DNA from 4 places in the Ectothiorhodospira sp. BSL-9 genome. Region 2 is predicted to be linked to each of the others. Evidence: predicted binding sites of a transcription regulator. Region 2 holds the regulator's gene; each other region holds the start of a gene.

Region 1 (7,745 bases), 1.6 Mb from region 2:
CGGGTATCCCCGAGTCCATGCGGCTACGGGTGTTCGAACCCTTCGTCAGCACCAAGGGCCGCAGTGGCAGCGGGGCAGGGATGGGGCTGCCCATGGTGCAGGAGGTGGTGAACCAGCACGCGGGTCTGGTGGAGGTGGACCCCACCTGCCTGGAAGGCTGCCGCATCCGCCTGCAGTTCCCCAACGCCTCACAGCGCAAACTCTGACATCACTCCAGGAAAATCCATGGTGATCTCTCCTACGGCAGTCGGCACGACGCGGCGCTCGCGCGCCCAAGTGATCGAAATGCATCTGGACACGCTTTATCAGGTGAGCCAGGTGCTCAGTTGTTCATCCGGATTACAGGACATCCTCTCCGGCGTGCTGCATGTGCTGCACGAATCCTCGGACATGCGTTGCGGCATGGTGTCGCTGCTGGATCCGGCCACGGGTGAACTCATGGTGGGCGCTGCCCACACGGGTACGCGGGAGAAGGTGGACAAGGTGCGCTACCGCCCCGGCGAGGGCTTGATGGGGGGCATCCTCAAGGAAGGGGATACGGTCGTGGTGGGTCGCATCGCCGATGAGCCCCGGTTTCTCGATCGCATGGGGCTGTACGCCCCGGACCTGCCTTTTGTGGGAGTGCCCATTCGGGTGGGTGAGGACAATCCCATTGGGGTGCTGGCCGCCCAGCCCATTTGCGGGGATGACGGTCTGCTGGAAGAGCGCGCCCGTTTCCTGGAGATGGTGGCCAACCTGCTGGCCCAGACCGTGCGCCGCGCCTGGGATCTGGAGCAGGAGCGCCAGGCGCTGACCGATGAGCGCGACCGGCTGCGCCGCGAGGTGCGTGGCGGCTATCATCTGGACAACGTGGTGGGGCACTCCAAGGAGATGCGCCGGGTGTTCGAGCAGGTGCGTCAGGTGGCCAAGTGGCACACCACTGTGCTGGTGCGCGGCGAGACCGGCACCGGCAAGGAACTCATCGCCAATGCCATCCACTACAACTCGCCCCGGGCCAATGGTCATTTCGTCAAGCTCAACTGCGCGGCCCTGCCGGACAATCTGCTGGAGAGCGAACTCTTCGGGCATGAGAAGGGCGCCTTTACCGGGGCTGTCTCCCAGCGCAAGGGGCGTTTCGAACAGGCGGATGGTGGCACCATCTTCCTGGACGAGATCGGCGAGATCTCCCAGGCCTTTCAGGCCAAACTGCTGCGGGTGTTGCAGGAGGGTGAGTTCGAGCGGGTGGGGGGCACGCGCACCCTGAAGGTGGACGTGCGCGTGATCGCCGCCACCAACCGCCCCCTGGAAGAAGAGGTGGAACGAGGGGATTTCCGGGAGGACCTGTACTACCGACTCAACGTCATGCCCATCTTCGTGCCCGCCTTGCGCAATCGCAGCGAGGACATCCCGGATCTGGCCCGGTTCCTGGTGGATAAGCTGGCCAAGGCCCAGGGTCGTCCTCTGGATATCACCGACAGCGCCATCCGCACGCTCATGCGCCACGAATGGCCGGGTAACGTGCGGGAGCTGGAAAACTGTCTGGAGCGGGCCGCCATCATGAGCGAGACCGGCACCATCGACCTGGATGCCATCAACCTCACCGGCCTGGAGGACAAACTCCCCTTGAGTCGCAAGCCGGAGCCCGAGGTGGACGTGGACCTGGATGATCCTGACCTGGATGAGCGCGAACGGGTGATCGCCGCCCTGGAGCGGGCCGGCTGGGTGCAGGCCAAGGCCGCCCGCCTGCTGGGCATGACGCCCCGGCAGATTGCCTACCGCATCCAGACCCTCAAGATCAGGGTCAGACAGTTCTGATTGTGCCCTTCACCACAGCCTTGTCTGTGGCATGTGCAACATGTTTCTATGCTTGGAATGGTAAAGCTTTAAAAATCATGAGGTTGTATTTATTTGATTTCAGGCACGCCGTTTGCATTACTCCTCCCAAGATCAACCTTTCCCACCGTGAGACCGGCGGGCACCCTCAACGGGAGGACCGTGATGGACCTGAAAATCAAAAAGCTCAGCGACATTCCCGTCATCAAAGAGGCCGTCCCTCCGCAGGGTGGCTGCTCCACCGGTGGTTGCGGTAGCGCCAACGACCCCACCCCGGAACTGCCTCAGGCCATTCGCGAGAAGATCCAGGATCATCCCTGCTACTCGGAAGAGGCCCATCACCACTTTGCCCGCATGCATGTGGCGGTGGCACCGGCCTGCAACATCCAGTGTCACTACTGCAACCGCAAGTATGACTGTGCCAACGAATCCCGCCCCGGTGTGGTCTCTGAGGTGCTCAAGCCGCACCAGGCCGTTAAAAAGGCTTTGGCCGTGGCGGCCAGCATCCCCGAGATGACCGTGGTGGGCATCGCCGGGCCTGGGGATGGCCTGGCCAACCCGACCCGCACCTTCCAGACCTTCCGGGGCATCCGCGAGCAGGCCGACGACATCAAGTTGTGCCTGTCCACCAACGGCTTGGCCCTTCCCGAGCATGTGGAAGAGCTGGCGGCCCTGGGCGTGGATCACATCACCATCACCATCAACAGCATCGACCCGGAGGTGGGTGCCCGCATTCATCCCTGGGTGATCTGGAACAAGAAGCGGGTCTTCGGCGTGGAAGGGGCCCGTCTGCTTATCGAGCAGCAGCAAAAGGGCCTGGAAATGCTGGTGGAGCGGGGCGTGCTGGTAAAGGTGAACTCGGTGATGATTCCGGGCATCAACGACGAGCATCTCAAGGAAGTGTCGCGGGTGGTGAAGGCCAAGGGGGCCTTCATGCATAACATCATGCCGCTGATCTCCGAGCCGGAACATGGCACCTATTTTGGCCTCAATGGCCAGCGCGGCCCCACCCAGGCCGAGCTCACTGCCCTGCGCGATGCCTGTGGCACGGACATGAAGATGATGCGTCATTGCCGCCAATGCCGCGCCGACGCCGTGGGTCGGTTGGGGGAGGACCGGGGGGCCGAGTTCACTGCCGATCGCATCGATGAGCTGGAGGTGGACTACCAGGCCGCCCGTGAACGACGCGATCAGGTGCAGGCGGCCATTCGGGAGTCCATGGGGGCCAAGCGGCTGGCCAGCACCGCTCGGGCACCCGTGGCATCGGCGACCGACAAGGCCGCCTCCCGTCCGGTGCTGATGGCCGTGGCCACTCAGGGCGGTGGTGTGATCAATCAGCACTTCGGTCATGCCCGGGAATTCCTGGTCTACCGGGCATCGCCCGAAGGCGTGCGCTTTGAAGGCCATCGTCGTGCCGATCTCTATTGTTCCGGCCCTGATGAGTGCGGTGACCGGGAGCAGGTGCTGGCGAGCACGCTGCGCTCGCTGGAAGACTGCGAAGTGCTGCTATGCTCCCGTATCGGTATCGAACCCTGGTCCATCCTGGAAGCCGCCGGCATCACTCCCAATCCCAATCACGCCATGGAACCCATCGAGGATGCCATCCTGGCCGTCTACAAGGAGATGATGGAGGCCGGCCAGCTGGCCCCGGTGGAGGAGGGCAGCAACAGTCTGATGGCCGAGGTCTCTTGAGCCCTTCGCTGAAAGCTCTCCTTGAACCCCTCTCCCCCCCGGGGAGAGGGGTTGGGGTGAGGGGTGCGCGCCCCCGAGCCCAGGCCGCCTATCTGGCCCTGGCCATCGGCGATGCCCTGGGCGCCACCGTGGAATTCATGATGCCCCGGGAGATCCGTTCCCAGCACGGCATCCACAAGGACCTCATCGGTGGCGGCTGGCTCCACCTCAAACCGGGCGCCATCACCGACGACACCCAGATGAGCCTGGCCCTGGGTGACGCCATCATTCAGGCGGGCGATATTCACGCGCCCACCATCGCCGAGGCCTTCAGCCAGTGGATGCGCTCCCGCCCCGTGGACATCGGTCACACGGTGCGTCGCGGCATCATCCACTACCGCCGCACGGGCGAGACGGCAGTCCCCCTGAACGATAACGATGCCGGTAACGGCGCCTGCATGCGCGTGCTCCCCATTGCGCTGGTCACCCTGGGTGAACCCCGCGAGACGGTGAACGCCGCCTGCCGCCTGCAATCCCATGTCACCCATCACCACCCCTTATCCGACGCCGGCACTGAGTGCATCGTGGCCATGGTGCAGATGGCCCTGCAGGGCGCCGATCAGCGGGCGCTGCTGCAGGGGCCGGTGAAGGCCCTCATCCAGCAACACCCGGAGTTTCACTTCCGCAAACGCCGCGAGGAGAACCCCAGCGGCTTCATCGTCCACACCCTGCGCGCCGTGTTCCAGGCCCTGTTCGACACCGACACCTTCGAGGACTGCCTGGTGGACGTGGTAAACCGCGGCGGCGATGCCGACACCACCGGCGCCATCGCCGGGATGGTGGCCGGAGCGCTCTATGGGCTGGAGGGAATACCGGAACGTTGGGTGAAGGGGCTGGATGGGGAGGTGAAGGCCCACATCCTGCGCCAGCTGCAGACAAAAAAAGAGGGTGGATTCATGCCTGACGTGCAAGCGTGAGTCCACCCTCTTGATCGCTGAATCCTGAACGGGGCGCTATGGCCCCTGGTTCGCGCCACCGCATGTGTTACATGTGGCTTAACTTCCGAAAAAGGGGACAGACACCTTTTTTTGCTGGAAAAGGTGTCTGTCCCCTTTTCGGGTTACCTTGAGGGTGGGCGGCCAGGGGGGCGCTGCTCGATTCGTCGGCCTGTGATCTGTGCCACCTGGTCCACGAATCGTTGATTCCCCGTGAGCTGTTCGCGCTGGATGGCCTCTTGCATCAGGGTGAGTTCCTTCCTGGGCACGCCCTCTGCCATCAAGCGGGCATATCGTTCACGCCGTTCCGTCTCGCTTTCAGCCAGACTCAGGTAACTGGGGTCGGGGTGGATCCAGCAGTCCTCGTGGCCCATGCGCTGGCGATAGCTGGACCAGGGGTGATCACCTGCGGTGGACACCATCTCTGCACGCACAGGATTCAACTCGATATAGCGAGTGCAGGCGAGCAGGTAAGTGTCCGTCTGGACGGGGCTGGATCGATAGCGTCCTTCCCATAGGGTGCCGGACCTTTTATCCAGCCGGTTTCGATGGCGCGTGGCCTTCGTTGCCAGCGACTTCATCAGACGCCCCATGCTGGTGACGTCATCACCCGGGGACAGCAGTAGGTGAACATGGTTTGTCATCAGGCAGTAGGCGTGCACGCGAACATCCAGAACGTCGCTGAGTTCGCGTAGATCATCCAGATAACGCTCGTAATCGTCGGCTATGACGAATACGGCCTGCCAGTTGTGCCCCCGCTGCACCACATGGTGTGGCATATGCGGCAAGACCACACGCGCCATCCTTGGCATATCTTTTCTCCTGAGTGAGTAAGGCCGCCTGATTGGGCACGCGGCGGCCGATCATCTGTCCCCGTTTCGAAAAGATTATTTTCTCTTGTCACAAACTGCAAGGCTGATGAAGTGGCGCGGCGTGAGTCTTATGGATTTATCTGTCCCCTTTTGAACTGTTTCTCATTTCGAAGTATTGGCGCTTGTTCCCTCATGGGGAATATGGAAAATACGTCCTGTCGCCATTGATGGCAGTCATGGATGAACGAGCAGTGAGTCAGGGATGATCCAGCGGATGGATCCTGCCGCGCGACACAGGCCCCGCCACAAGGATTGTGGCGGGGCCTGACTTTTTTGGGGCCCCCAAAAAAGGTGTCTGTCCCCTTTTTGATCAGGGACGGAAGGCGATTTGCTGGACGAAGTCCACCTCATTGGTGTCGTAGGGGCGGCGCATGTCGCCATAGCGTTCCACGTTGACGAAACCGGCGTCTTCCAGCAGGTGGGTGAGGTAGTCCTGGCGCAGGGGGTACATGTTGAGTTCGAAACGGGCGCCATCGGGGAAGACGTAGTTGAATTTGGCCAGGCTGCGGTGCAGTTCCACCGGGCCTACGTCCACGTTGTTGCCGGTGTAGCAAAAGGCGTGTTTGGAACTGTATCCCTGGTCGAGCATGGCGTCGTAGTTGCGCTGGTCAATAATCAGCATGCCGCCCGGACGCAGGATGCGGAAGATGGCTCTGAGGGCGGTTCGACGATCTTCATGATCGAACAAATGGGTGAAGGAGTTACCCAGGCATACGGCAGCATCGAACTGCTCGGTGCCCAGGGTTTCGTCCAGTGAGAGCCAGTCGATGGCCTTGGCATCGGCAAAGCTGACACCGTAGTGCTTGGCGTTTTCCTGGGCCTTGGCCAGCATGTTTTCGGATCCATCCACGGCCGTGACTTCAAAACCGTATTGAGCCAGGGACACCGCGTTGACACCCGTGCCGGTGGCGATATCGATGACCTGCTTGGCGCCGTGGGCGTGCAGGTGACGGTTGTAGAAGGCACCTTCCCGAGCCAGACGCGCTTCCCAGCCCACCAGATCGTCCCAGTATTCGGCGAAACTGCGTGTGTATTGCGTGAAGTGAGTGCCGGTGTTCGCGTTGAGTACCTCGGTCATGTAAGAGCTCCTTGTGGGCTTGGTGTGAAATGGGAGCGCCATTGTGGGTGGATTCCCGGGACCGATACAGATGCAGTTTGCGCGAATCATGAGCGGTACAGTTTTGTTACGCTGTACCGATGATGGGCGAAAAACTCTACCAGCAAGTGGCGGCTCTGCTTGAGCAACAGATCGAGCAGGGCACCTATGTGGCCGGTGATCGCCTGCCAGGGCTCAGGCAACTGCGCCAGCATTTTGGCGTCAGCATGGCCACCATGGTGACGGCCTGCGAGGTGCTGGAGCAGCGCGGTATCCTGGAAGCGCGTCCGCGATCCGGGTTCTATGTGTGCGGTCAGTCGGATTCAGCACCGCTCCCGGAAGAGCCCTGCGACGAGTTGGAAGGGCCCAGCCTGGTCACGGGGCAGGAGCGGGTGCTGGAACTGGTCCAGTCCCATAACGACCCCTCCATCCTGTCGCTGGGGGCCGCAGCGCCCCCTGCTGAGTGTCTGCCCGTTGCCGCGCTGGACCGCAGCTTCGCCCGGGTGCGTCGCACCCGGCGTGATGACGTCAGTGCCTATGACTTTCCACCGGGCAACCTGGAACTGCGCACGCAAATCGCCCAGCGCATGGGATATGCCGGTTGTACCGTGGGCCCTGATGACATTGTATTGACCCAGGGATGTCAGGATGCGCTGACCCTGAGCCTTCGGGCGGTGGGCTCCCCCGGGGATGTGGTGGCCATCGAGTCGCCCACGTTCTACGGCATTCTCCAGGCCATTGAGTCGCTGGGCATGCGGGCCCTGGAGATCACCACGGACCCGGTGGAGGGCATGTCACCGCAGGCCCTGGCGCGGGCGTTGGACACCTGGCCGATCCGCGCCTGCGTGATGATGCCCAGTTTCGGCAATCCCCTGGGTCATCTGGCGTCCGACGAGCGCAAGCAGACGCTGGTGAACCTGCTGGCCGAGCACGAGGTCCCGCTGATCGAGGATGATGTCTACGGGGAACTGTGCTTCAAGGGGCCGCGTCCTTGGGCGGCCAAGGCCTGGGACACCCGGGGGAACGTGCTCTATTGCAGCAGTTTCTCCAAGACGTTGGGGGCGGGGTTGCGCGTGGGCTGGGTGGCCCCGGGGCGGTATCGCGAGCGGGTCACCTATCTCAAGTACGCCACCAGCCAGGCCACGGCGCCCATGGACACCCTGGCCGTGGCCGATTATCTGGAACGGGGGGGCTATGAGCGCTATCTGGGGCGTGCGCGGCGCTACTACCAACGCCAGGTGCGACGGGTGACGGATGCGGTGCTGCGTCACTTTCCCAGGGGCACCCAGGTGACCCGCC
Region 2 (7,745 bases):
AGACCGTTCCAGCCATGTGGAGGCCCCGGTGCTGATCATGGAACACCCCCCCGCTCCCGACTGGACCCTGCGTTCCGAACGCGGCTGGGTTTCACCCGCTGGCGACGAGGTGCAGCTGCTGGGCAACGTGCGCCTGAACCGCCCCGAGGCCCCCGATCACCCCCCCATCACCATCACCAGCCGGGATGTCACCGTATGGACCCTTTCCCGCCAGGCGCAAACCGACGCCCTGGCCCGTATGGTGAGCACTCACCGCGAGGCAGAAGGGGTGGGCATGACTTTGGATCTGACCCGGGATACCCTGGAACTTGAGAGTCAGGTAAGAGGCACCTATGTTCCGCACTGACATCCCCACGGGCCCGCACCTGGCGGGGCTGCTATTGGCCGTTTCGCTGGCCTGGATGCCTGCCGCACAGGGCCAGCACGACCCCGATCTGCCCATCCGCATCGAGGCGGATCGCGCCAGCCTGGACGATCAGCGGGGGGTGAGTGTTTACAAGGGTAACGTCACCATCACCCAGGGCGACACCGTCATCACGGGCGACGAGGTGACAGTGCATGCCCCCCAGCGGCAACTCCAGCGCATGGTCTCCGAAGGACGCCTGGCCACCCTGACCACGCGGGATGAATCCAACCGCGAGGTTCGCGCCGAGGCACGACGCATGGAGTTCTTTCCGGATGGACCGCGGGTGGTGCTCACCGGCGAGGCCCGGGTATGGCAGGGGGACGACGAATTCCGCGGCAGCAGCATCGTCTATAACCTGGAGGCCGCCACCCTTGAAGCCAGCACCGGTGACACAGGCCGGGTAGAGGCCATCTTCGCACCCCGTGACCGTGATCGCTCTCGCCCAGAGGACGGCGACACGCCATGAGCCGCCTGGAGACCGACAAGCTGGTCAAGCGTTACCGGGCGATCAAACCCGTGGACGGCGCCTCCATCCACATCAATAGTGGGGAGGTGGTGGGCCTGCTGGGCCCCAATGGCGCTGGCAAGACCACCTGCTTCTACATGATCGTGGGCCTGGTACCCTGCGACGAAGGCCAGATCCGCCTGGACGGCCGCGACATCACCCGACTGCCCATGCACGCAAGGGCCCGCATGGGCGTGGGCTATCTCCCCCAGGAGCCCTCGGTATTCCGCAAGCTCTCCGTGGCAGACAACATCATGGCTGTGCTGGAGGTCCGCCGCGACCTCAACAAGGCCCAGCGTCTGGAGAAGATGGAATCCCTGCTGGAGGAGTTCCAGATCCAGCACATCCGCGACAACGCCGGGGTCAGTCTCTCCGGTGGCGAACGACGGCGCGTGGAGATCGCCCGTGCCCTGGCCACCGAGCCGGCCTTCATCCTTCTGGACGAGCCCTTCGCCGGCGTGGACCCCATCTCGGTGATCGAGATCCAGCGGATCATCACCCATCTCACGTCACGGAACATCGGTGTACTGATCACCGACCACAATGTGCGCGAGACCCTGGGCATCTGCAACCGGGCCTACATCCTCAGTGGCGGGCACATCATCAGCCAGGGCGCGCCGGAAGACGTACTGGCCGACCCGCAGGTCCGCCGCGTCTATCTAGGGGAGAACTTCCGCCTGTGAAGCCGAGACTCCCCATTCAGCGTGCGGTTTTCGGGACATGGGTCCCATTTTTGCTGGCACACCGTATAATCTCTCTTGAAAGCATCATTTACGCCGGGGGCCTGCCCCCGCCTTCATCATCAGGCATCAAAGACCCGGGCCCCGGCCCGATGGCGCGCGTCGTGCTATGTTGAAACCGTCCGTCCAGCTCCGGCTGGGTCAAAACCTGACCATGACCCCGCAGCTGCAGCAGGCCATTCGCCTGCTGCAGCTCTCGACGCTGGAATTGCAGGCCCAGATCCAGGAGACCCTGGAAATCAATCCCATGCTCGAGGCCGTGGAGGGCACGGAGGCAGATCAGGAGACCGCCAGCGAGGAGCCTCGCGAGCAGGAGCAGGCCGATACCTCCGAGGCAGCAGAAGCAGCGGAGGCCGCCGCCGAGACGGAAGGCAACGCCGAGGGCAGTCAGGAGCAGATCCCCGACGAATTACCGGTGGACAGCAACTGGGACGACATCTACGATGTGCCCCCTTCCAGCGCCGGACAGTCGGATCACGACGGGCGCGACCTTTTCGAGAACCAGACCGGACCCTCGGAAAGCCTGCATGAACACCTCATGTGGCAGGTGCATTTGTCGTCCATGAGTGAGCGTGACCGGGCCATTGCCTTGACCATCATTGATTCCATTAACGAAGACGGCTATCTGGCCGAACCCATCGAACAGATCCACGCAGCCCTGGCCACGGACCGGGAGATGGACCTGGAACTGGACGAGGTGGAAGCCGTGCTGAACATGGTTCAGCACCTGGACCCGGTGGGCGTGGGCGCACGTGACCTGGCCGAATGCCTGGGCCTGCAACTGGCCCAGTTCCCGGAGGACACACCCTGGCTGACCGAGGCCCGCACCCTGGCCCGTGAACACCTGGACGCTCTGGGTGCACGTGATTACAAGGGCGTGCAGCGGCGCCTGGGGCTGGATGATGGCGAGTTGCAGCAGGTGATCGCCCTGATTCAGACACTGAACCCGCGCCCAGGCGGGGTCATCAGCAGCAGTTCGCCCGAATACATCATTCCCGATGTCTTCGTGCGCAAGCGAGAGGGCCGCTGGCAGGTGGAGCTCAACCCGGAAATCGCGCCACGCTTGCGGGTCAACCCCCTGTATGCCAGTTTCGTGCGCCGCGCCGATTCCAGCCAGGACAACACCTACATGCGCAACAGCCTCCAGGAGGCCCGCTGGTTCATCAAGAGCCTGCAAAGCCGCAACGAGACTCTGCTACGGGTGGGCACCGCCATTGTCGAGCACCAGCGTGCCTTCCTGGAATACGGTGACGAGGCCATGAAACCTCTGGTGCTGCGCGATATTGCCGAACAACTGGAGATGCATGAGTCCACCATCTCCCGGGTGACCACCCAGAAATTCATGCATACCCCCCGGGGTATCTACGAATTCAAGTATTTCTTCTCCAGCCATGTGGGCACGGCCGACGGCGGTGAGTGTTCAGCCACCGCGATCCGCGCCATGATCCGCAAGCTGGTTGCCGAAGAGCCCCAGGGCAAGCCCATGAGTGACAGCAAGATCGCCCAGGTCCTGGTGGATCGGGGTATTCATGTGGCACGACGCACCGTGGCCAAGTACCGTGAGGCCATGGCCATTCCGCCATCCAACGAACGCAAGCGGCTCGTCTGAAGCAAACCCACGCAGCCGTCCTGCTCATTACCCATCCCTACCTATTTCCAAGGAGTCATCTCATGCAGATCAACCTCACCGGTCATCACGTCGACCTGACCGACGCCCTGCGCAACTACGTCAACGAGAAGTTCGAGCGCCTGGAGCGGCATTTTGACAACGTCATCGACGTGCACGTGATCCTGACCGTGGAGAAGCTGCAGCAAAAGGCCGAGAGCAACCTGTTGCTCAGCGGTAACAGCATCCATGCCGAGGCCAGCCACACGGACATGTACGCCGCCATCGACGCCCTGGTGGACAAACTGGATCGCCAGGTGGTGAAGCACAAGGAGAAGCTCAAGGACCACCACCGGGCTGAAGGCTCCCACCGCAACCACATCGAGTGAACGCTTCATGAACATCGGTGATCTTCTCGCCCCTGAGCGGGTGCACTGCCAGACGGACGTGAGCAGTAAGAAACGTGCGCTGGAGATGCTGGGCGAGATGCTCTCCAATCATCTGCCCAAGCTCACCCAGGGCGAGATCTTCGACAGCCTGCTGGCCCGGGAGCGCCTGGGCAGCACGGGCCTGGGGCATGGCGTGGCCATCCCCCATGGTCGTCTGGCCGGCGCCAGCGAGGCCTGTGCCGCGCTGCTCAAGCTGGAAAAGGGCGTCGACTACGATGCCCCAGACAGTGAGCCGGTGGACATCCTGTTCGCGCTGGTGGTGCCGGCAGACTGCACAGACGAGCATCTTCAGATCCTCGCGTTGCTGGCCAGGATGTTCTCCGATCCGGAGACGCTGGCCCGGCTGCGCAGCACCTCCGGCCCTTCGGACCTGCTGACTCTGGTGCAGGAATGGGACACCGAAGACACCGGATGACCCCATGACCGACTCGCTCACCGTCAGCAACATCATGGAGGTCATGGAGGAGCGCCTGGGCCTCGTCTGGGTGGCGGGCACCCAGGGGTGTGGCCGGAGCATATCGCACCGTTCCACCCCCCATGGGAGCCCGTCCCTGGTGGGTCACCTGAACATCATCCACCCCAATCAGATCCAGGTACTGGGGAGCGACGAGATGCGCTACCTGTGGTCGCTGCGCAAGAACTCCCAGCGAGACATTCTGGAGCAATTGTGCAGCGGCGCCTCCTCCATGCTGATCGTCACCGATAACCTGGAGCCCCTCCCCGAGCTGCGCACCCTGTCGGAACGCCAGTCGGTACCGCTGCTGCGCACCGCCCTGCCCAGCCATGAACTGATCAATATCCTGCGTTACTTCTTCAGCAACAAGCTGGCGGAAACCACCACCCTGCACGGGGTGTTCATGGAAGTGCTGGGAATCGGGGTGCTGGTGACCGGCGAGAGCGCCGTGGGCAAGAGCGAACTGGCCCTGGAACTCATCAGCCGGGGCCACCGTCTGGTGGCGGACGATGCCCCGGAATTCGCCCGAATCGCCCCGGACATCCTGCGCGGTACCTGCCCGCCGGTGCTGGAGAACTTTCTTGAGGTCAGGGGTTTGGGCGTACTCAATGTGAAGGCCATGTACGGCGACAGCGCCATCAAGAACAGCAAGTACCTGCGCCTGATCATCGACCTCAAGGATCAGGCCAAGGTGCAGGCCGAGGATATCGACCGCCTGCACGGGGTGCGCTTCACCCGGGTGGTGCTGGGGCTGGAAATCCCGGTCATCACCCTACCGGTAGCCCCGGGACGCAACCTGGCCGTCATGGTGGAAGGCGCCATTCGCAATCACCTGCTGCGCCTGCGCGGTTATTATGCCGGCGACGACCTGGCTGCCCGACAGCGCAAGCAGATGCAGAGCGAAAGCCCATGAAACTCATCATCGTCAGTGGCCTGTCCGGCTCCGGCAAGACCGTGGCCCTGCATGCCCTGGAGGATGCAGGCTATTACTGCATCGACAACCTGCACCTGGGCCTGCTCACGGCAGTGGTCGCCCAGCTGCGCAGCCCACGCCTCACCCTGTACGACGAGGCGGCCGTGGGCATCGACGCCCGCAGTGGCATCGAGGAACTGGATCGTTTCGACACCATCGTCGAGGAGATCCGCGCCATGGGGGTGGACCTGCAGGTCATCTTCCTCCAGGCAGAGGAAGAAACCCTGCTGCGGCGCTTCAGCGAAACCCGTCGACGACATCCCCTCACCCGCGACGGCGTGCCCCTGTGGGAGGCCATCCATCTGGAGCGCAAACTGCTCTCCAATATTGCCAACCATGCCGACCTGGCCATCGACACCACCCGCACCAACGTGCATCAGTTGAGCCAGACGATCCGTGAGCGGGTGGAGCAGGCCGCTGACCGGGGCATCTCCCTGCTGATCCAGTCCTTCGGCTTCAAGCATGGTGCGCCAGTGGACTCGGATTTTGTCTTCGATGTACGCTGTCTCCCCAACCCTCACTGGGAACCGCTGCTGCGCGGCCTCACCGGCCGTGACGAGGAAGTGGCCCAATTCCTGGACAATCACCCCATGGTGGAGGAGATGTTTGCCTCGTTACGCGACTTCCTGACCACCTGGATCCCGCGCTTCGAGGGTGAAAACCGCTCATACCTGACCGTATCCATTGGTTGCACTGGCGGGCAGCATCGCTCAGTCTATCTGGCGGAGAGACTGGCGGAACATTTCCGCGGCCTCAGGGGCGAGGCGGTGAGCACCCGTCACCGTGAACTTTCCTGATCCTTGAACCGGGATGCCAGCATGTCCGTCGGACTCATGATCATTACACACAATCACATCGGGGAAGACCTGCTCAGCACGGCGCGTTCCATGATGGGCACCATCCCGCTGGAAACGTACTGCCTGGCGGTCTCCCAGTCCGGTGACCCGGACATCCTCCTGGGCAAGGCCATCGACGCCTATCATCGACTGCACCAGGGGGACGGCGTGCTGGTGCTCACCGACATGTACGGTTCCACCCCCAGCAATATCGCCAACCGTCTCACCCAGCAGCCCAAGGTCCAGGTCATTGCCGGGCTGAACCTGCCCATGCTGGTGCGCGTGCTCAACTACCCCACCCTGCGCCTGCATGAACTGGTCAACAAGGCCATCAGTGGTGGCCATGATGGCATCCTTCTTTGCGAGACCCACAGTTAAATGCCCACGCGGGAAGTCGAGATCATCAACAAGCTGGGCATGCATGCGCGGGCAGCGGCCAAGTTCGTCAACCTGGCCAGCAGTTACTCGGCTGACCTGGAGGTGGAAAAGGGCAACCGCCGCGTGAACGGCAAGAGCATCATGGGCATCATGATGCTGGCTGCCAGCCGCGGCACCACGGTGCGCCTGATCGCCGAGGGGGAGGATGCCAAACAGGCCCTGGATGCCCTGGAGGGCTTGATCGGGGATCGATTCGGAGAGCCGGAGTAGAAAAAAGGGGACAGACACCTTTTCCAAAGGAAAAGGTGTCTGTCCCCTTTTTTCCGTACGCCCCTACACCTCCCTGTAAACCTTAGCCCCCTTCTCCACAAACTCCACTGCCTTGTCCTGCATCCCCTTCTCCAGGGCCTCCTCGGCGGACATGCCCTGCCGCGCCGCATACTCCCGCACATCCTGGGTGATCTTCATGGAACAGAAATGCGGCCCGCACATGGAGCAGAAATGGGCCACCTTGTGGGCCTCCTTGGGCAGGGTCTCATCATGGAATTCACGCGCCCGCTCCGGATCCAGCGAGAGGTTGAACTGGTCCTGCCAGCGGAACTCGAAGCGCGCCTTGGACAGGGCATTGTCCCGCACCTGGGCTCCGGGAAAGCCCTTGGCCAGATCCGCGGCATGGGCAGCGATGCGATAGGTGATGATGCCATCCCGCACATCCTGCTTGTTGGGCAGGCCCAGGTGCTCCTTGGGCGTCACATAACAGAGCATGGCCGTGCCATACCAGCCGATGTTGGCAGCGCCGATGCCGGAGGTGATGTGGTCGTAGGCCGGGGCCACATCCGTGACCAGTGGTCCCAGGGTGTAGAAAGGCGCCTCGAAGCAGTCCACCAACTCCTTTTCCACATTCTCCTTCACCCGGTGCAACGGGACATGCCCCGGACCCTCGATCATCACCTGCACATCATGTTCCCAGGCGATGCGGGTGAGCTCGCCCAGGGTCTCCAGTTCGGCAAATTGGGCGGCATCGTTGGCATCGGCCAGGCTGCCGGGACGCAGTCCATCCCCCAGGGAGAAGGCCACGTCATAGGCCTTCATGATTTCGCAGATGTCCTCGAAATGGGTGTAGAGGAAGTTCTCCTCGTGGTGGGCCAGGCACCACTTGGCCATGATGGAGCCGCCCCGGGAGACGATCCCCGTCAGGCGCTGGGCGGTCAACGGCACATAGCGCAGCAGCACGCCGGCATGAATGGTGAAATAGTCCACACCCTGCTCTGCCTGTTCGATGAGGGTGTCGCGGAACAACTCCCAGGTGAGGTCCTCGGCCTTGCCGTCCACCTTCTCCAGGGCCTGATAGATGGGCACGGTGCCGATGGGCACGGGGCTGTTGCGCAGCACCCACTC
Region 3 (7,745 bases), 320 kb from region 2:
CCACCGATGAAGCCGATCAGCACCGCCAGTGCCGGATGGGGCATGAGCGGTTCCGCGGTGATGGCCACCAGGCCTGCCAGGGCGCCGTTGAGACCCATGGTGAGGTCGGTCTTGCCGAACAGCAGACGGGAGGCGATGAGCGCGGCCACCACACCACCGGCGGCAGAGAGGTTGGTGTTGGTGAAGACACGGGCCACGGCGTTGGCGGACTCAACATCCGACACCTTGAGCTCGGAACCACCGTTGAAGCCAAACCAGCCCATCCAGAGGATGAAGATGCCCAGGGTGGCCAGCGGCATGTTGGCACCCGGCAGGGCGTTGACCTGACCCTTGGGACCGTACTTGCCCTTACGAGCGCCGAGCAGCAGCACGCCGGCCAGGGCAGCCACGGCACCGGTCATGTGGACGATGCCGGAACCGGCGTAGTCCAGGTAGCCCAGCTGATCCAGGAAGCCTTCACCCCAGCTCCAGAAACCCTGGATGGGATAGATGAAGCCGGTGAGGACCACGCAGAAGGCCAGGAAGGCCCACAGCTTCATGCGCTCGGCTACGGCACCGGAGACGATGGACATGGCCGTGGCCACGAAGACCACCTGGAAGAAGAAGTCGGCCATGTTGGAGTAGTAGATATCCCCACCGCTGGCGATGACCTCTTCAGCCGTGTTGTCCATGGTGCTGAGCACGGGCCAGAAGCTGGGAATCAGGGCGTTGATGCCGCCACCGTACATGATGTTGTAGCCGATGATCATGTACATGATGCAGGCGATGGAATACAGCGCGATGTTCTTGGTAAGAATCTCCACGGTGCTCTTGGAGCGGACCAGGCCCGCCTCGAGCATCGTGAACCCTGCGGCCATCCACATGACCAGGGCACCGGACACGAGGAAATAGAATGTGTCTAGCGCATATGCGACTTCTATGACTTGGTTTTCCACAATGAATCCCCCGCCAAGTGAGTGTTTGTTCGTGATTTAGAGTGCGTCTGTACCGGTCTCGCCGGTGCGGATGCGAATGGCCTGTTCCAGCGGGAAGACGAAGATCTTGCCGTCGCCGATCTTGCCGGTGTTGGCGGATTTGCTCACCGCCTCGATGACCTGATCCACCAGGCCATCATCCACGGCGACTTCCATTTTCACCTTGGGCAGGAAATCCACCACGTACTCGGCCCCCCGGTAGAGTTCGGTGTGACCCTTCTGCCGCCCGAAGCCCTTGACCTCCGTGACGGTGATGCCCTGCACGCCGATCTCCGACAGGGCTTCACGCACGTCGTCCAGCTTGAAGGGCTTGATGATTGCTGTGACCAGTTTCATGTTCGCTGCTCCTTGGGTGGGCGCCCGACCAGGCCGCCCACCGTGTGCGTGGGTGTCTCGTGGTCGGGTTAGAAGGACATGACGTAGGAGACGTTGAAGCGCGGATCGTCGTCCTCGTCGGTATCGTTCTGGGTGTAGGCCAGCGTGAAGTCGCCGAAATCAGTGGCCTTGCTGACGTGCAGGGACCACCAGGTATAGTCTTCCCAGTCACTATCATCCCAGTCCACGTAGCCCACGGTGCCGCCCAGGGAGTAGCCGTCCATCAGGTCGAAGCCGTAACCCACCTCGTAGGCGATGGAGCTTTCCAGGTCGCTATCGTCCGCATTGGTGACGAAGTTCACCAGGCCGTAGAAGCCCATGTAGTCCAGGCCGCCGTAGATCTCGCCGAAGTTGGCGTCGGCGGCACTCTCTGCGGCAGGATAGGCGTAGTAGATATAACCAATATCAAAGCCCACCCCGGACGTACCAACCTCGCCAGCCACGCCGAAGTAGAGATCCATTTCATAGCCGCCGCGATCGGCGCTGGTTGAAACTTCACACTCTCCGGCTGCCTGAGATGCCGCAACCTGGCCAGGTCCGGCAGCGCATTGGACCGAATCCACGCTCGTTTCACCAAGACTGGAAATCCAGGTTCCTACGTAGAATCCACCCTCATGCTCATAGTCGATACCACCCTGAACGGCGGCACCATCGTCAGACTCCGTGACACCCCGGAAGATGTAGTTACTGGTAAACCCGATATTCGCGCTCACCTCGGCCGATGCCGTGGAGGTCACTGCGGCGCCAGCCAGCAGGGCGGTGGTGACGGCGGCGGTCAGGGCGGTTTTGGTCAGGGCCTTGCTCATGGATGTTTCCTCTCGCAGGTTCGTTGTTCACATCTGTGGTGTAAAAGTCACTGCCGGGAGGGTTTTAGCATTTGGCGTGCCAGGTTGGTTTTTCTCTGTTTTTCAGGGCCTTGTGGATTGGTTCACGATTCTGGCCGTGGAGGGCGCCCTGTTTTGGGTGAGCGAGGGGGGATTCTTGCACCATTGTGGGGCAGACTTGAAAAGGGACTTCGGGGATGGGGGGCGGCGGGCGGGGTGCCTGCCCTTCGGCCCACTTAAGGCGTAAAATGGGCACGACATACGAACACGGCACGGAGGTGCACCATGATCGACAACAAGAGCCTGGATGAAATGGTCCGCAAATTGAGCGGGATGATGCCCGAGTCCGTGCAGCATGTTCAGGCGGACATTGAGAAGAACCTCAAGGCCGGCCTGTCCGGTGCCTTCCATCGCATGGATCTGGTCACCCGTGAGGAGTTCGAGGTACAAGCCGCCATGCTGGAGCGCACCCGCGAACGCCTCTCAGCCATGGAGGTACGGGTGAAGGCGCTGGAGAAGGAGTTTTTGGCACCCCGGGCACAGGGGGATGAGAACCCGGCGGGGGATTTGTAACACACAACCACCCAAGCAGAACCGGGCGGGGGTCCCCTGCCCGGTTCGGCAACCCGCCACAAACCTACCGATTCAACAACTTCTCGATCTGCGCAAAACTTTGCACCGGCCCCTCCGAGGTGATCTCCACCCCCAACTGCCGGCCGATCTGCGTCAGTGAGAACAACCCTCGCAACAACTCGCGGCGCCGCTCGTCATACTCCACCACCAGGGCGTGCTGACGCCCCGCATCGCGCAGGGTGACCACCACATCCCCCACCCGGGCCGTGACCACATCGTAATGGTCCATCACGCTCAACTCGCCCCGGGGCGTCATCACATGCTGCACCAGCAGGGCGTTGTGGGAGATGCGCTCGTCCGAGACGGCCTTGACCGGCTTTTCCCCCATGATGTCCCGGGCGGTGACCACACCCCGCACACCGTCCTCGGGGTCCACCACAATCAACAACCGCACCCCGGCATGAATCATCTTCTGCAGGGCCGCGTCCATGGGCATCTCCGGTGGCGCGGTCACGGCTTCCACACGGCGGAAATCGGTCATCACGTCCCCGGCCGGATCCTCCATGGTCACCCGCGAGGGCAGACCCTGGCCAAACCGATGGACGGTGACATGTTCAGACAGCGTGTGGGACGGAATCAGTGCATAGCGTGCAGCCATGGCGGTCTCCTTTGGTATCGGGCTTTTGTTTATTCTCTCCACGCCCCGTTGGGGTGTGGGGTGCCTCGATGGTCAGGTTACGCCTGCCGGTGGCAGTTGTCGATTACCGGGCGGGGTGGTGGGTTTTTGGGATCGGGGTGCCTGTGGGAGCCGCCCCTGGCGGCGAAGGGCGGCGGGCAGTGAGGTCTGTTCGGGCAATGTGCCCGCCGCTATTCGCGGCCGAAGGCCGCTCCCACGGTGCCCGGGGTCAGGTCCGGGCGAAGCCCATCACAGTAGCCAGCTCATGCCCCGGGTCCGGCACCTTCATGAAGGCCTCGCCGATCAGGAAGGCATGCACGCCCGCTGAACGCATCCGCTCCACGTCCGCACGGGTGTGAATGCCACTCTCGGTGACCAGCAGGCGGTCCGCAGGCACGCGCTCCACCAGGTCCAGGGTGGTTTCCAGACGGGTTTCGAAGGTTCTGAGGCTGCGATTGTTGATGCCGATCAGAGTGGCATCCAGGGTGAGGGCCCGTTCCAGTTCCTCGGCGTCGTGCACCTCCACCAGGGCATTCATGCCCAACTCGTGGATGAGCAGCAACAGGTCCTTGAGGTTCACATCCCCCAGGGCCGAGACGATCAGCAGCACGCAATCGGCGCCCATCACCCGGGCCTCGTAGACCTGATAGGGGTCGATGATGAAGTCCTTGCGCAGCACGGGGAGAGCGCAGGCAGCGCGGGCCTCCTGCAGGTAGGCCTCATGACCCTGGAAGAAATCATGATCGGTCAGCACCGACAGGCACGCCGCCCCGCCCTGCTCATAACTTCGGGCAATGGCCGCTGGGTCGAAATCCTCCCGCAACACCCCCTTGCTGGGGCTGGCCTTCTTCACCTCGGCAATCACCGCCGGATCACCCGCCTGAATGCGATCCCGGAGGGCCTGCAGGAAGGGACGCACGGCCGGGGCCGCGTCGGTGAAGCGGATCAGGTCGTCCAGTGGGGTGTGTCGGCGGCGTTCAGCCACTTCCTCGCGCTTGCGGGCGAGGATCTTCTTCAGGATATCCGGTGCGTCGCTCACTGGATGGCCCCCGACAGCGATATCAGTTCGTCCATCTTGGCAGCCGCGCCACCATTGTCGATGACCTCGGCAGCCCGCTGGATACCCGCGTCCAGCGTTTCGGCCAGGCCAGCCACGTAGATGGCGGCACCGGCGTTGAGCAGGGTGATGTCCCTTGCCGGCCCGGGGCGACCCTCGAACACGCCCCGGATCAACGCCAGACTCTCCTCGGCGCTATCCACCCGCACGGCATCCAGGGGTGTACGTTCCATACCGAACGCCTCGGGAGCGATGATGCGGGTGGTGATTTCGCCATCGCGCAGTTCCGCCACCCGGGTGGGCGCGCCGATGCTGATCTCGTCCAGGCCGTCCTCGGCATGCACCACCATCACGTGGCGGCTGCCCAGCAACTTGAGCACCTGGGCCAGGGGTTCCAGCCAGTGGGTGCTGAACACGCCCAGCACCTGATTGGGGGCGCCGGCCGGGTTGGTGAGCGGGCCGAGCACATTGAACAGGGTGCGTACACCCATCTCGCGCCGGGGGCCCACGGCGTGCTTCATGGCGCCATGGTGCCGGGGGGCGAACAGGAAGCCCACGCCCACCTGGTTGATGCAGCGGGCCACCTGATCCGGGTCCAGGTCCAGGTTCACGCCGGCGCTCTCCAGCACATCGGCGCTGCCGGAACGGCTGGATACGGAGCGGTTGCCATGCTTGGCCACCCGACCTCCGGCAGCGGCCACCACGAAGGCGGCGGCGGTGGAGATATTGAAGGTGCCGGAGGCATCGCCCCCCGTGCCGCAGGTGTCCACCAGGTGTTTTGCGTCCACGTCCACCCGTGTGGCCAGTTCACGCATGACGGAAGCGGCGGCGGCGACTTCGTCCACCGTCTCGCCCTTCATGCGCAGCCCCACCAGGAACCCGCCGATCTGCGCTGGCGTGGCCTCGCCGGTCATGATCTGGCGCATGACGGTGATCATTTCCTGCCCGGAGAGATCCCGGTGTTCGGTTACGGCCCGGATGGCCTCCTGCATGTTCATGGTGTCGCCCGCCCCCTGTCGTGGTGTCTGGCGGGATTTTCACGGCCCCCGGGCGACCGGTCAACCACCAAAGGCGTGCGCAGGAAGTTCTGCAGCAGTTCGTGGCCCTGGCGGGTGAGGATGGATTCCGGATGAAATTGCACACCTTCAACGGCCAGTTCCCGGTGGCGCACCCCCATGATCTCGTCCAGTTGACCGTCCGGCGTTTCGGTCCAGGCGGTCACTTCCAGGCAGTCGGGCAGGCGTGTCTTGTCGATCACCAGGGAGTGATAGCGGGTGGCTTCCAGGGGGTTCTCCAACCCATGAAACACGCCCATGTCCTTGTGATGCACCATGGAGGTCTTGCCATGCATGATCTCCCGGGCATGGATGATGTGCCCGCCAAAGGCCTGTCCGATGCTCTGGTGCCCCAGACACACCCCCAGCAGCGGCACCCGGCCGGCGAATCGGCGGATCACCTGCAGGGAGATGCCGGCCTGATCGGGGGTGCAGGGGCCCGGTGAGATGACGATGCGTTCCGGGGCCATGGCCTCGATCTCGTCCACGGTGATGGCATCATTGCGATGCACCTCCACCTCGGCACCCAGTTCACCCAGGTACTGCACCAGGTTGTAGGTGAAGGAGTCGTAGTTATCAATCATCAACAGCATGGTCTGGACGGGCTCCCGCAGCGGTCTGTTCGTGTGGTTAAAGGAGCATCGTGGATGCCCGGTTCCAGGTCAAGCCGGTCGGTGTCCACCAACGATCCGGTGGATCAGGGCCATCTTTTCCATGGCCTTCAGGGACAGGATAAACGGATAGGCGGGGCTGTGGCCCATGCTGCGGTTGAGGCTGTTGAGGGCATAGGTGAGCGGTAGCCAGTGATCCATCAAGGGGGCGAATTCACCTTGTTCGTAGGGGTCGAAATCTGGCGCGGCGCGCAGTTGGCAGCCCTGGTCAATGCGCGGCCCCACCTCCAGCCCCCATTCATGGGCCGTCTCCAGGGTGTCCACGATGTGCAGATAGTGGGCCCAGGTCTCCGCCCAGTCTTCCCAGGGGTGACTGCTGGCATAGCTGGTGATGAAGTGTTGACCCCAGTCTGACGGCGGCCCCTGCCGGTAATGCCGCTGCAGGGCCTGGGCATAATTCTCCCGCTCATCCCCGAACAGCGACCGGAAGGTCTCCAGCCAGGGTGAGTCCCTGATGAGCCGCTCCCAGTAGTAATGGCCGGACTCGTGCCGGAAATGCCCGAGGATGGTGCGATAGGGCTCGGCCATCTGTTCGCGCAGACGCTCGCGGGTGGCGGGGTCGGCCTCGGCGATGTTGATGGTGATCAGGCCCCGGGCGTGCCCGGTCATGACACGTTCGGTTTCGTAGAACTGGGGTTCCACATCGGCCATGAAGGCAAAGGCCAGCCCCAGGGCGTCGCGGGTACGGGGCACAACGGGCAGTTTCAGGCGCAACAGGCTGTAGACCAGCCGACGCTTCTCCGTCTCCAGGCGATACCACAACTTTTTGTTGCCCGGCACGCTCAGATCCGGAATCACCTGGTTGAGACGGCAGGCGGCGCAGAACCGCTCATCCTCTTCGGCGGGCACCATCCAGTTGCACACCGCATCGCGGGCGTAGTGGTTGCACATGCGATAGCGCCTCTGGGATACCGCGCCCACCGGTCGCCACAATCCGCCCTCTTCCGGGCTCAGGGCCGCCACTTCCAGGGTATCGGGCAGGAATCCCAGGGTGTGGCCACAGCGGGTGCAACTGGTGTTTTCAAAATAGACCAATTGGCCGCAAGAGCCGCAGTTAAACAGTCTCATGGAATTATCAGTGACCTTCTGATGGGCTCTTGATCATTGAGCATAGCGGATAGCATACGCCCTATGGAGCGGAGCGACCGAATCCTGCCCGGGTCAGGTTGATGGCGCTGGAAATCACTCCCACGTGACTGAAGGCCTGGGGGAAGTTGCCCAGGAAGGCACCGCTGGCGGGGTCGATCTGCTCCGGGAGCAACCCCAGGGGATTGGCGCGGTCGCAGAGGGAGTCGAACAGTTCCATGGCCTCGTCGTGGCGCCCCTGCCCCACGAGGTTGTCCACCAGCCAGAAACTGCACAGCAGGAAGGCCCCCTCGTGACCGGTGAGGCCATCGGGGGATTCCTCCGGCAAGTAGCGATAGAGCAGCCCATGACCGGCGCCCAGATGTTTCGCGATGGCCGCCGTCGTGGCCACCATCTTCGGGTGGTCCGCCGGGATCACACCCCGCAGGGGCAGGGCCAGCAGGCTGGCATCAAG
Region 4 (7,745 bases), 140 kb from region 2:
CAGTACCGTGAGGCGGTCAGACAACTGGACCGGGCCCTGGCATCACCGGACCTCACCCCGCACCTGGAGGCCCGGGTGCGCAGCAAAAGGGACATTGCCATGCGTTTTACGGACGACCGATAGATCGCTTCAGTATGTTCTGATATTCGACTTTTCGTATATAACTAAAAAACACTTGTAAAAAAGATTTAGTTAGGTACGCTGTGGATTGTGATCCGTCAAAGCAGCCTGAATCGCAGATTGGCATGCCACTTAAAAGGCCTGTCAAACCATGAGATCGAGTGATCGATCCAACCCCGAATCCTCAGGGATGGGTTAACGGGCCAGGCGAGGCCCCGCATTGAAATAACTGGAGGAGACCACATGAACAGCAAGCGTCGAGTGTTTCTCAAGGGCACCCTGGCGGCAGGCACCGTGGGGGTGGCCGTAGGCGCCGGCCTGCTCACACCCAGCACCGTACTGGCCAGTGCCCGGGAGGGTTTCGAGGCCGGGTCAATCAGTGATGCACTGCAATCCGTGATGGGATCGGACAGCCACGACTCGGGCGACATCACCATCAGCGCTCCGGAACTGGCAGAAAACGGTGCCGTGGTACCCATCACCGTGGAATCCAGCCTCACCGGCGTAACGGACATCGCCATCCTGGCGGCCGCCAACAACACCCCGCTGACCTCCAGCTACAAGCTGGGTGAGGGCACCAAGGCCTACGTGGCTACCCGCATCAAGATGGGCGAGAGCTCCGACATTGTTGCCGTGCTCAAGTCCAACGGGCAGCTCTACAGCAGCTCGCGGGAAGTCAAGGTCACCATCGGCGGATGCGGCGGCTGATCCACCAGCCCGCGCACCCCCAGGCCCAAACCAGGAGAACCTGCCATGTCCAGCATTCGCGTACGCGCTCAGCTCAGTGACGGTGTAACCAATGTCCGCGCCTTGATCAGTCATCCCATGGAGACAGGTCAGAGAACCGACAGCGGCGGTAACACCATTCCGGCCCACTACATCACCGAGGTCAAAGCCAAGGTGGGGGATCGCGAGATCCTCACCGCCAACTGGGGCCCGGCCATCTCTCGCAACCCCTATCTGTCCTTCCAGTTCGAGGGTGCCTCTTCCGGCGATACCCTGGATATCTCCTGGGTGGACAACAACGGGGAATCGGACAGCACTCAGGTGCAGATCAGCTAACAATCATACAATCATAAGGCCGGGAGCCTTGCAGGCTTCACCGGCTGTACGAGTAACAGGTTTGTAGTACGTCGCGCCATTCGTTCCCCCGGGAACGGCCACCAAGAGGAGCGACCCGACCACCCAGCGCGGTGGCGGGTCACGGCAGGAAAAAACATAATCATACCTGCCATTTGAGCAAGCCCGGTTTTCGCCGGGCTTTTCTTTGCATGGGAAAGACGCCGGACAACGGCGCATCATGTCTGGAGGAAGCTAGATGAATCTATCCCGCCGAGAATTCCTGCAGGTCCTGGCCGCCGCCGGTGTGGCCGGTTTCTCACTGCCCGCCAGTGCCCGACTCGGGGCCGCCGGCAAGAATCCCAGCGACCCTTACGAGTTACCGGCCAAGGGCAACGTGTCGATCCTGCACTTCACCGACTGCCATGGGCAGTTGCTGCCCGTGTATTTCCGCGAGCCCCATGTGAACCTGGGCGTGGCCGACATGAAAGGCCGCCCACCGCACCTGGTGGGCAAGCACCTGCTGGAGCACTATGGCATCGACCACCCCGGCCTGCTCTCCCACGCCTATACCTACCTGGACTACGTGAAACTGGCGGAACACTACGGTCGCGTGGGGGGCTTTGCCCATCTGGCCACGCTGGTGAAAAAAATCCGCGATCAGCGCCCCGGCGCGCTGCTCCTGGACGGCGGCGACACCTGGGGCGGCGGCTCGGGTACGGGCCTTTGGACCAACGCTCAGGATATGGTGGATGCTCAGCTCAAACTGGGCGTGGACATCATGACCGGCCACTGGGAATACACCTTCGGGGCCGACCGGGTGCGGCAGATCGTGGAAAACGACTTTGCCGGTCATATCGAATTCCTGGCCCAGAACGTGGTGGACGTGGACTGGGGCGACCGCATCTTCAAGCCCTACACCATCCGTGAGATGAACGGCGTGAACGTGGCCGTGATCGGCCAGTCCTTCCCCTACACCCCCATCGCGAATCCACGGCACATGGTGGCCGAGTGGTCCTTTGGCATTCGCCAGCGGGAGATGCAGGAGACGGTGAATGAGGCCCGCGCCGAGGGGGCAGAGGTGGTGATCCTGCTGTCCCACAACGGCATGGATGTGGACATCAAGCTGGCCCAGGTGGTGGACGGCATCGACGCCATCATGGGCGGGCACACCCACGACGCGGTCCCCGCCCCGCTGGAGGTGAAAGGGCCGGAGGGCGGCACCTGCCTGGTCACCAATGGGGGTTCCAACGGCAAGTTCCTGGGCGTGCTGGACCTGGACTTCCGCGATGGCCGCATCCGCGATTACCAGTACCGTCTGCTGCCGGTATTCGCCAACCTGATCGAACCGGACCCGGACATGGCCCATTACATCGAACAGGTGCGCGACCAGGAGGTCACCTTTGATGGCCAGACCTTCAACATGAAGGACAAGCTCTCGGAAGAGCTGGCGGTGAGCGAGGATCTGCTCTACCGGCGCGGCAATTTCAACGGCACCTTCGATCAACTCATCTGCGATGCCCTGATGGAGCAGGTGGATGCCCAGATTGCCTTCTCGCCGGGCTTTCGCTGGGGCACCACGGTCCTGCCCGGCATGCCCATCACCTTCGAACACATCATGGACCAGACCGGCCTCACCTACCCGGCGGTGACACGCAACGAAATGAGCGGTGCCATGATCAAGGAGATCCTTGAAGATGTGGCCGACAATCTCTACAACGCGGACCCCTTCTATCAGCAGGGGGGCGACATGGTGCGGGTGGGTGGCCTGAAATACAGCATCGACCCCACCCGCTCCATTGGCGAGCGCATTGCCGACATGGAACTGAACGGCAAGCCCATCGCCCCCAACGAGAATTACGTGGTGGCCGGCTGGGCCAGCGTGCAGGAGCAGCCGGCGGGCGACACCGGTCGCAAGATCTGGGACGTGGTGGCCGACTACCTGCGCGACCACGAGACGGTGTCCATCAGCGAACTGAACGAACCGAGGCTGCGGGGCGTTGAGGGTAATCCGGGGGTTTCCTCGGTTTAATTTCTCGGTTTAAAGGGAAGGGCTGGGGAGAGGGGCGAAAACCCCTCTTCCTACCAATCCGCCACCACCTGATCCCGCCCCTTCTGCTTCGCCCGGTACATGGCCGCATCCGCCCGCTGTATCAGGGAGTCCACACCCTCCGTTTCCCGCCATTCGGCCGCACCGATGCTGGTACTGGGTCTAAAGTCATCATCCAGAGGTCGCAACTCCCGGGTCCGCAAGCGCAAGCGCTCACCCACCTTCATGGCCACGTCCAAAGAGGTGTCGAGCATGTACAGACCAAACTCCTCGCCACCCAGACGCCCCGGCAGATCCGACACCCGTACCAGGGCGCGCAGCAAATCGGCGAAGGCCACGAGCACCCGATCTCCCGCCGCGTGGCCGTAGGTATCGTTCACCCGCTTGAAGTGATCCAGATCGATCATCAGGATCGACAGGCGATGCTGCCGGCTCCTGGCCTGGGCCACACCGGACTCAAGCCGCTCCAGGAAATGGCGACGATTGGCCAGGCGGGTGAGCCCGTCGGTACGGGCCAGTTCCTCGTTCAAGGCATTCACCCGGGCCAGATCCCGGTTGGCCCGCCTCAGGTCACGCACCAGCCGGGACATGTCCAGGGTGAGGTTGCCCATACGGGCCACCACTTCATGATCACCAGCCTCGGCCACTTCGCCTATCAACAGGGTGTGCCCATCCAGGGGATAGGCGTGAAACAGACAGCGCTCCCCCTCCGCCGTGGCGCGAAACACCCGGGCCACGGTCTTCTCTTGTGCCTCGCCGGGCTCAATGTCCAGTGGACCGTGTTCGTCACTGAAAAAACGGGCAATGGGCTCCCCGCGCACATCGGCAAAACCCGCATAACGGGACCTGAAGGCGCTATTGGCGCAGATGATCCGGCCATCCTGCCCCACCTCCAGCACCAGCAAACGTCCCGAATTCACCACATAGTCCTGCAAGGCCCTGGCCAGATCGGGCCCGGGAGGGGTATCGCGGGTCCCCGGTCTCATCTGGGGGCACCCAGACTTCGGGCCCAGGCCACCGCGGCCATGGCACTCTCAAGATGCAGATCCGCGTTGACCGACTGCACCAGCCAGGGAGCCTCATGAAAGGCCTGCCCACCGACCACGATGGGGGTGGCATCATCCGGCCCCAGGGCCGCCCGCAAACTGGCCACGGTGGAACGGGCCTCGCCCACGTTACCCACCAGCGTGACCGACAGGGCCACGAAGCGAGGGCGCTCCTCCAGCACCGTGGCCACCAGGGTTTCCGGAGGCGTGTCGGCGGTCAGCAAGGTGATATCCCAACCATCCAGTTCCAGGCTCACGGCCAGCATCCAGGAACCCATCTCGTGGAATTCGTTGGACACGGGAGACACCAGCCCGCGACCCCGGTCGCTCTCGGGGAACGGTTGGTCGTAGTAAAGCGCAGCCAGCACCCGATAGACCATGGCCGTGGTCTGGTGCTCCATGGCCACCGACAGTTGACCGGCCTCCCAGCGAGCCCCCACATCCACCATGGCCGGATAAAACAGGTTTTGCAGCAGCGATTCATAGGGCATCCCATCCAGCAACAGGCCATGGCAGCGATCGATCACGCCCGTCGTGTCCCCCTGGATAAGGTGGTCGACGATATACTGATAGTCGTCTTCCCAGCGAGGCTGCACGGATGCCCGCCGCGTCCGGTACTGGTGCGCGGCCTCGATGAGTTCATCATGGTGCTGCACCATCCACTCATAAATGGGGAGGATCGCCTCCGCTTCCCGCGCGGGCAGGATCCCGGCAATCGCCTCTTGCCAGGTTTTCCACTCGTGGAGGAAGAAGTCGAAGGACACGCCCTGATTGTGATAAGTGGCATAGACCCAGGCCAGGGCCTGCTCCAGCAACCGGGCGTCGTTCCCCGCCATGACCTCACCCATGAAGGCGGCATGGTGGCGACGGGTGCTATCCATCAGCCTTGGCGAATGACTGCCCACCCATTCCCCCAGCCGGGAATCCTGATCCATCCGACGGGCCACGGCATTGACCAGTTCGCCACGGCGCGCGCGAAAGGCCTCTGCCGCGACTTCCGGTACTGGCAAGGGAGCATGCGTTGTTTTTGGATTCGTTGGCACGATGGACTTGGGCTATTTTGAGACAAAGTCCAGATTACATCATTGTGACGCTGCCAGGCATTGTCCGGAATCATATCCGGGCAGCTGGCCATATCTCTGTCAATATATCTTGTGAAAGGCAGCGGTAAAGTCGTTGTCCAGATAGTCTTCGAGGATCTCCACTCGTGCCCCCAGTGCCTCCCCCTGGGCACGAATCTCCTCCGGCAGATAATAGTTGAAGCGTGATGGTCCCGGCTGCCCCTTGAGCAGGTTGAATACAAAGGCCTGCCGCGCGGCACCGTAGCAGTGCTGGATGAAGCACCCCGTTTCGTCCCGGGTGAGATTGTTCATGGCCCCGCTGCACAGATAGAAGTCTGCCTCGGGCAGAGGGTCATGGAGTACATCCCGCAACCATATCTGACATCCTGTGCGCTCACGGGCTGTCTGGATCATGGGCTCGCATACTTCCAGACCGATATATCCGGCTGGTGGGCCACGATGCTTGCACAGAAAAGTATAGAGATCTCCGAACCCACAGCCGGCATCCACGAGCGTTTTGCCAGTGAGGTCATGGGGCAGGCAGCGGGCCAATGCAACAAAACGCGCCGTCTGAGTGTAGGCCGAGCGCCAGTGCAGTCCCTGTGGCGTCGCCCCGTGGTTCGCCATGGCACGGCGGTAGAAGGCCTCATTATCGACTCTGGGCATGGCACAGTGACCGCGGCAATGGTGTCACGCCAACATAGTCCCCAGGGTTTTCAGGGTCAATGCACCTGACTGACGCCGACTCACGCGCCAACCTTTGCCGATGTGATACCACCTCACGTGACGCATGTGCTGTTTTGATACGCCCGCGACCTGGTTAACCGCCCCGGACACTTCGCAGCACCAAGCCCATAAGTCACTGTTCATAAAGATATTAACAACCTCAGAACTCAATTGGCACGCCCCCTGCTTTATCTTGGTTGTCATTTCACCAACCCAATGGGAGCAATCAATGACATTACGCAAGACAGCCTTGGCCCTGGCCATCACTTCCCTCTTTGCCCTCGGTGGCACGGCCGCCGCTCAAGGCTTCGGCGATGATGCCGGCGGCGCGCCCCCGGATGCCCAGCAAGGCACCCCCCCTGATGCCGGCGGCGCTGCCCCCGAGCAAGGCGGTGCCCCGCCGGAAGGCGCAGCCCCTGGCGCAGCCCCCGAACCCACGGTGGAACTTACCGATGAGGTGATCGACGACTTTGTGGATGTCTTCGTGGAAGTCCAGAAGATCGAGGAAGACTTCGCGCAGCAGCTGGATGCCGCCGAAGACCAGGCAGAAGCACAAGCCATCCATCAGGAAGCTCAGGAAAAGATGGTTGAGGCCGTCGAAAGCAATGGCATGAACGTGGAGGAATACAACGAAGTGGCCATGGCCCTGCAGGGTGACCCCGAGCGTCTTGAAGAGGTGATTGAACGTACCCAGGATCGCCTGTAAGACACAGGATCATTCCAGCCTCTGCCCGGCCGGCCCACCGCTGGCCGGGCCCTGGTCAGTCCCGATAGGAGTTGCACCATGAGACACGTGAAGAAAACCCTGGGCGTGCTCGCCGCCGTCCCGCTGGCACTGCTGGTGGGCTGTGGCGACCCAGGCCCGGAGATGGAAGAACAGTTCGAGCCAACCGATCAGCCGGATATGGAGCAGCAGGAAGGGATGGGTGCACCGCCGGATGATGGCATGGGCGCACCGCCTCCCGACGACGGCATGGGCGCACCGCCCGCCGATGATGGGATGGGTGCACCACCCCCGGACGATGGGATGGGTGCACCGCCCGAGGGTGACATGGATATGGAAGCACCCGAGGGTGACGATCAGGACCGCTGAGTCCGTTTCATCCCACGGCAGGTCCCGCCCACGGGCGGGATCTGCACGTTTTCAGGCAGCTACACCAGCAGCCAGGCCAGATAGGCCAGGTAAGCCCCCAACAAGAGCACCCCGAAGACACGCCCCAGGTCACGCCGCCAGGCGAACGCCATCCACACCACCAGCGAGAACAGCAGCATCACCGACAGATCCACATAGGTGATACCGCCAGCGCCCAGGGGAATGATGGTAGCGGTGATGCCCAGCACCGCCAGCACGTTGAAGACATTGGAACCAATGATGTTGCCCAGCACCATGCCGGTCTCCCGCTTGAAGGCGGCTGCCACGGTGGTGGCCAGTTCCGGCAGACTGGTACCCACAGAGACCAGAGTCAGACCGATCACCGCCTCGCTCACTCCCAGGGCCCGGCCAATGGTGATGGCACCACTCAAAAAGGCCTCGGAACCCACGTACAGACAGCCCGTCCCGAAGACCACGAAGAGGGCCGCCCGCCCCATGTCAATCCCCGCATAGGCCCCCACCTCTTCCGCCACCTGATGGCCCGCCATCTGACGCCGGGCCAGATGCACCTGCCAGGCCACGAACCCCAC

The links. Region 2 encodes sigma-54, which starts transcription at its own class of promoters, with help from an activator protein. Its sites were predicted from a motif close to TGGCANGNTNCNTGCTT; they were not measured.
Region 1: a site for sigma-54 is predicted at 1,896-1,912, ahead of nifB (nitrogenase cofactor biosynthesis protein NifB). Genes of this name have one in related genera too.
Region 3: a site for sigma-54 is predicted at 2,221-2,237, ahead of ECTOBSL9_RS03780 (TorF family putative porin). Genes of this name have one in related genera too.
Region 4: a site for sigma-54 is predicted at 6,235-6,251, ahead of ECTOBSL9_RS01490 (DUF4168 domain-containing protein). Genes of this name have one in related genera too.

The regions. Positions count from the first base shown of each region.
Region 1 is NZ_CP011994.1:2,404,538-2,412,282, forward strand. Features, by position in the region: gene nifL (nitrogen fixation negative regulator NifL) at 1-206, shown strand, start outside; gene nifA (nif-specific transcriptional activator NifA) at 226-1,794, shown strand; gene nifB (nitrogenase cofactor biosynthesis protein NifB) at 1,978-3,504, shown strand; gene draG (ADP-ribosyl-[dinitrogen reductase] hydrolase) at 3,561-4,460, shown strand; gene ECTOBSL9_RS11265 (transposase) at 4,604-5,290, opposite strand; gene ECTOBSL9_RS11270 (bifunctional 2-polyprenyl-6-hydroxyphenol methylase/3-demethylubiquinol 3-O-methyltransferase UbiG) at 5,661-6,428, opposite strand; gene ECTOBSL9_RS11275 (PLP-dependent aminotransferase family protein) at 6,551-7,745, shown strand, end outside.
Region 2 is NZ_CP011994.1:431,108-438,852, forward strand. Features, by position in the region: gene lptC (LPS export ABC transporter periplasmic protein LptC) at 1-346, shown strand, start outside; gene lptA (lipopolysaccharide transport periplasmic protein LptA) at 333-872, shown strand; gene lptB (LPS export ABC transporter ATP-binding protein) at 869-1,594, shown strand; gene ECTOBSL9_RS02235 (RNA polymerase factor sigma-54) at 1,761-3,260, shown strand; gene hpf (ribosome hibernation-promoting factor, HPF/YfiA family) at 3,323-3,646, shown strand; gene ECTOBSL9_RS02245 (PTS sugar transporter subunit IIA) at 3,654-4,121, shown strand; gene hprK (HPr(Ser) kinase/phosphatase) at 4,126-5,073, shown strand; gene rapZ (RNase adapter RapZ) at 5,070-5,930, shown strand; gene ECTOBSL9_RS02260 (PTS sugar transporter subunit IIA) at 5,952-6,347, shown strand; gene ECTOBSL9_RS02265 (HPr family phosphocarrier protein) at 6,348-6,617, shown strand; gene thiC (phosphomethylpyrimidine synthase ThiC) at 6,681-7,745, opposite strand, start outside.
Region 3 is NZ_CP011994.1:754,152-761,896, forward strand. Features, by position in the region: gene ECTOBSL9_RS03770 (ammonium transporter) at 1-935, opposite strand, end outside; gene glnK (P-II family nitrogen regulator) at 972-1,310, opposite strand; gene ECTOBSL9_RS03780 (TorF family putative porin) at 1,379-2,155, opposite strand; gene ECTOBSL9_RS03790 (accessory factor UbiK family protein) at 2,459-2,746, shown strand; gene ECTOBSL9_RS03795 (CBS domain-containing protein) at 2,811-3,404, opposite strand; gene trpC (indole-3-glycerol phosphate synthase TrpC) at 3,652-4,461, opposite strand; gene trpD (anthranilate phosphoribosyltransferase) at 4,458-5,477, opposite strand; gene ECTOBSL9_RS03810 (aminodeoxychorismate/anthranilate synthase component II) at 5,474-6,127, opposite strand; gene ECTOBSL9_RS03815 (putative zinc-binding metallopeptidase) at 6,197-7,273, opposite strand; gene ECTOBSL9_RS03820 (glycoside hydrolase family 15 protein) at 7,335-7,745, opposite strand, start outside.
Region 4 is NZ_CP011994.1:287,644-295,388, forward strand. Features, by position in the region: gene ECTOBSL9_RS01455 (M48 family metalloprotease) at 1-123, shown strand, start outside; gene soxY (thiosulfate oxidation carrier protein SoxY) at 364-828, shown strand; gene soxZ (thiosulfate oxidation carrier complex protein SoxZ) at 874-1,182, shown strand; gene soxB (thiosulfohydrolase SoxB) at 1,439-3,211, shown strand; gene ECTOBSL9_RS01475 (GGDEF domain-containing protein) at 3,262-4,215, opposite strand; gene ECTOBSL9_RS01480 (B12-binding domain-containing protein) at 4,212-5,285, opposite strand; gene ECTOBSL9_RS01485 (class I SAM-dependent methyltransferase) at 5,418-6,002, opposite strand; gene ECTOBSL9_RS01490 (DUF4168 domain-containing protein) at 6,292-6,768, shown strand; gene ECTOBSL9_RS01495 (hypothetical protein) at 6,847-7,155, shown strand; gene ECTOBSL9_RS01500 (calcium/sodium antiporter) at 7,215-7,745, opposite strand, start outside.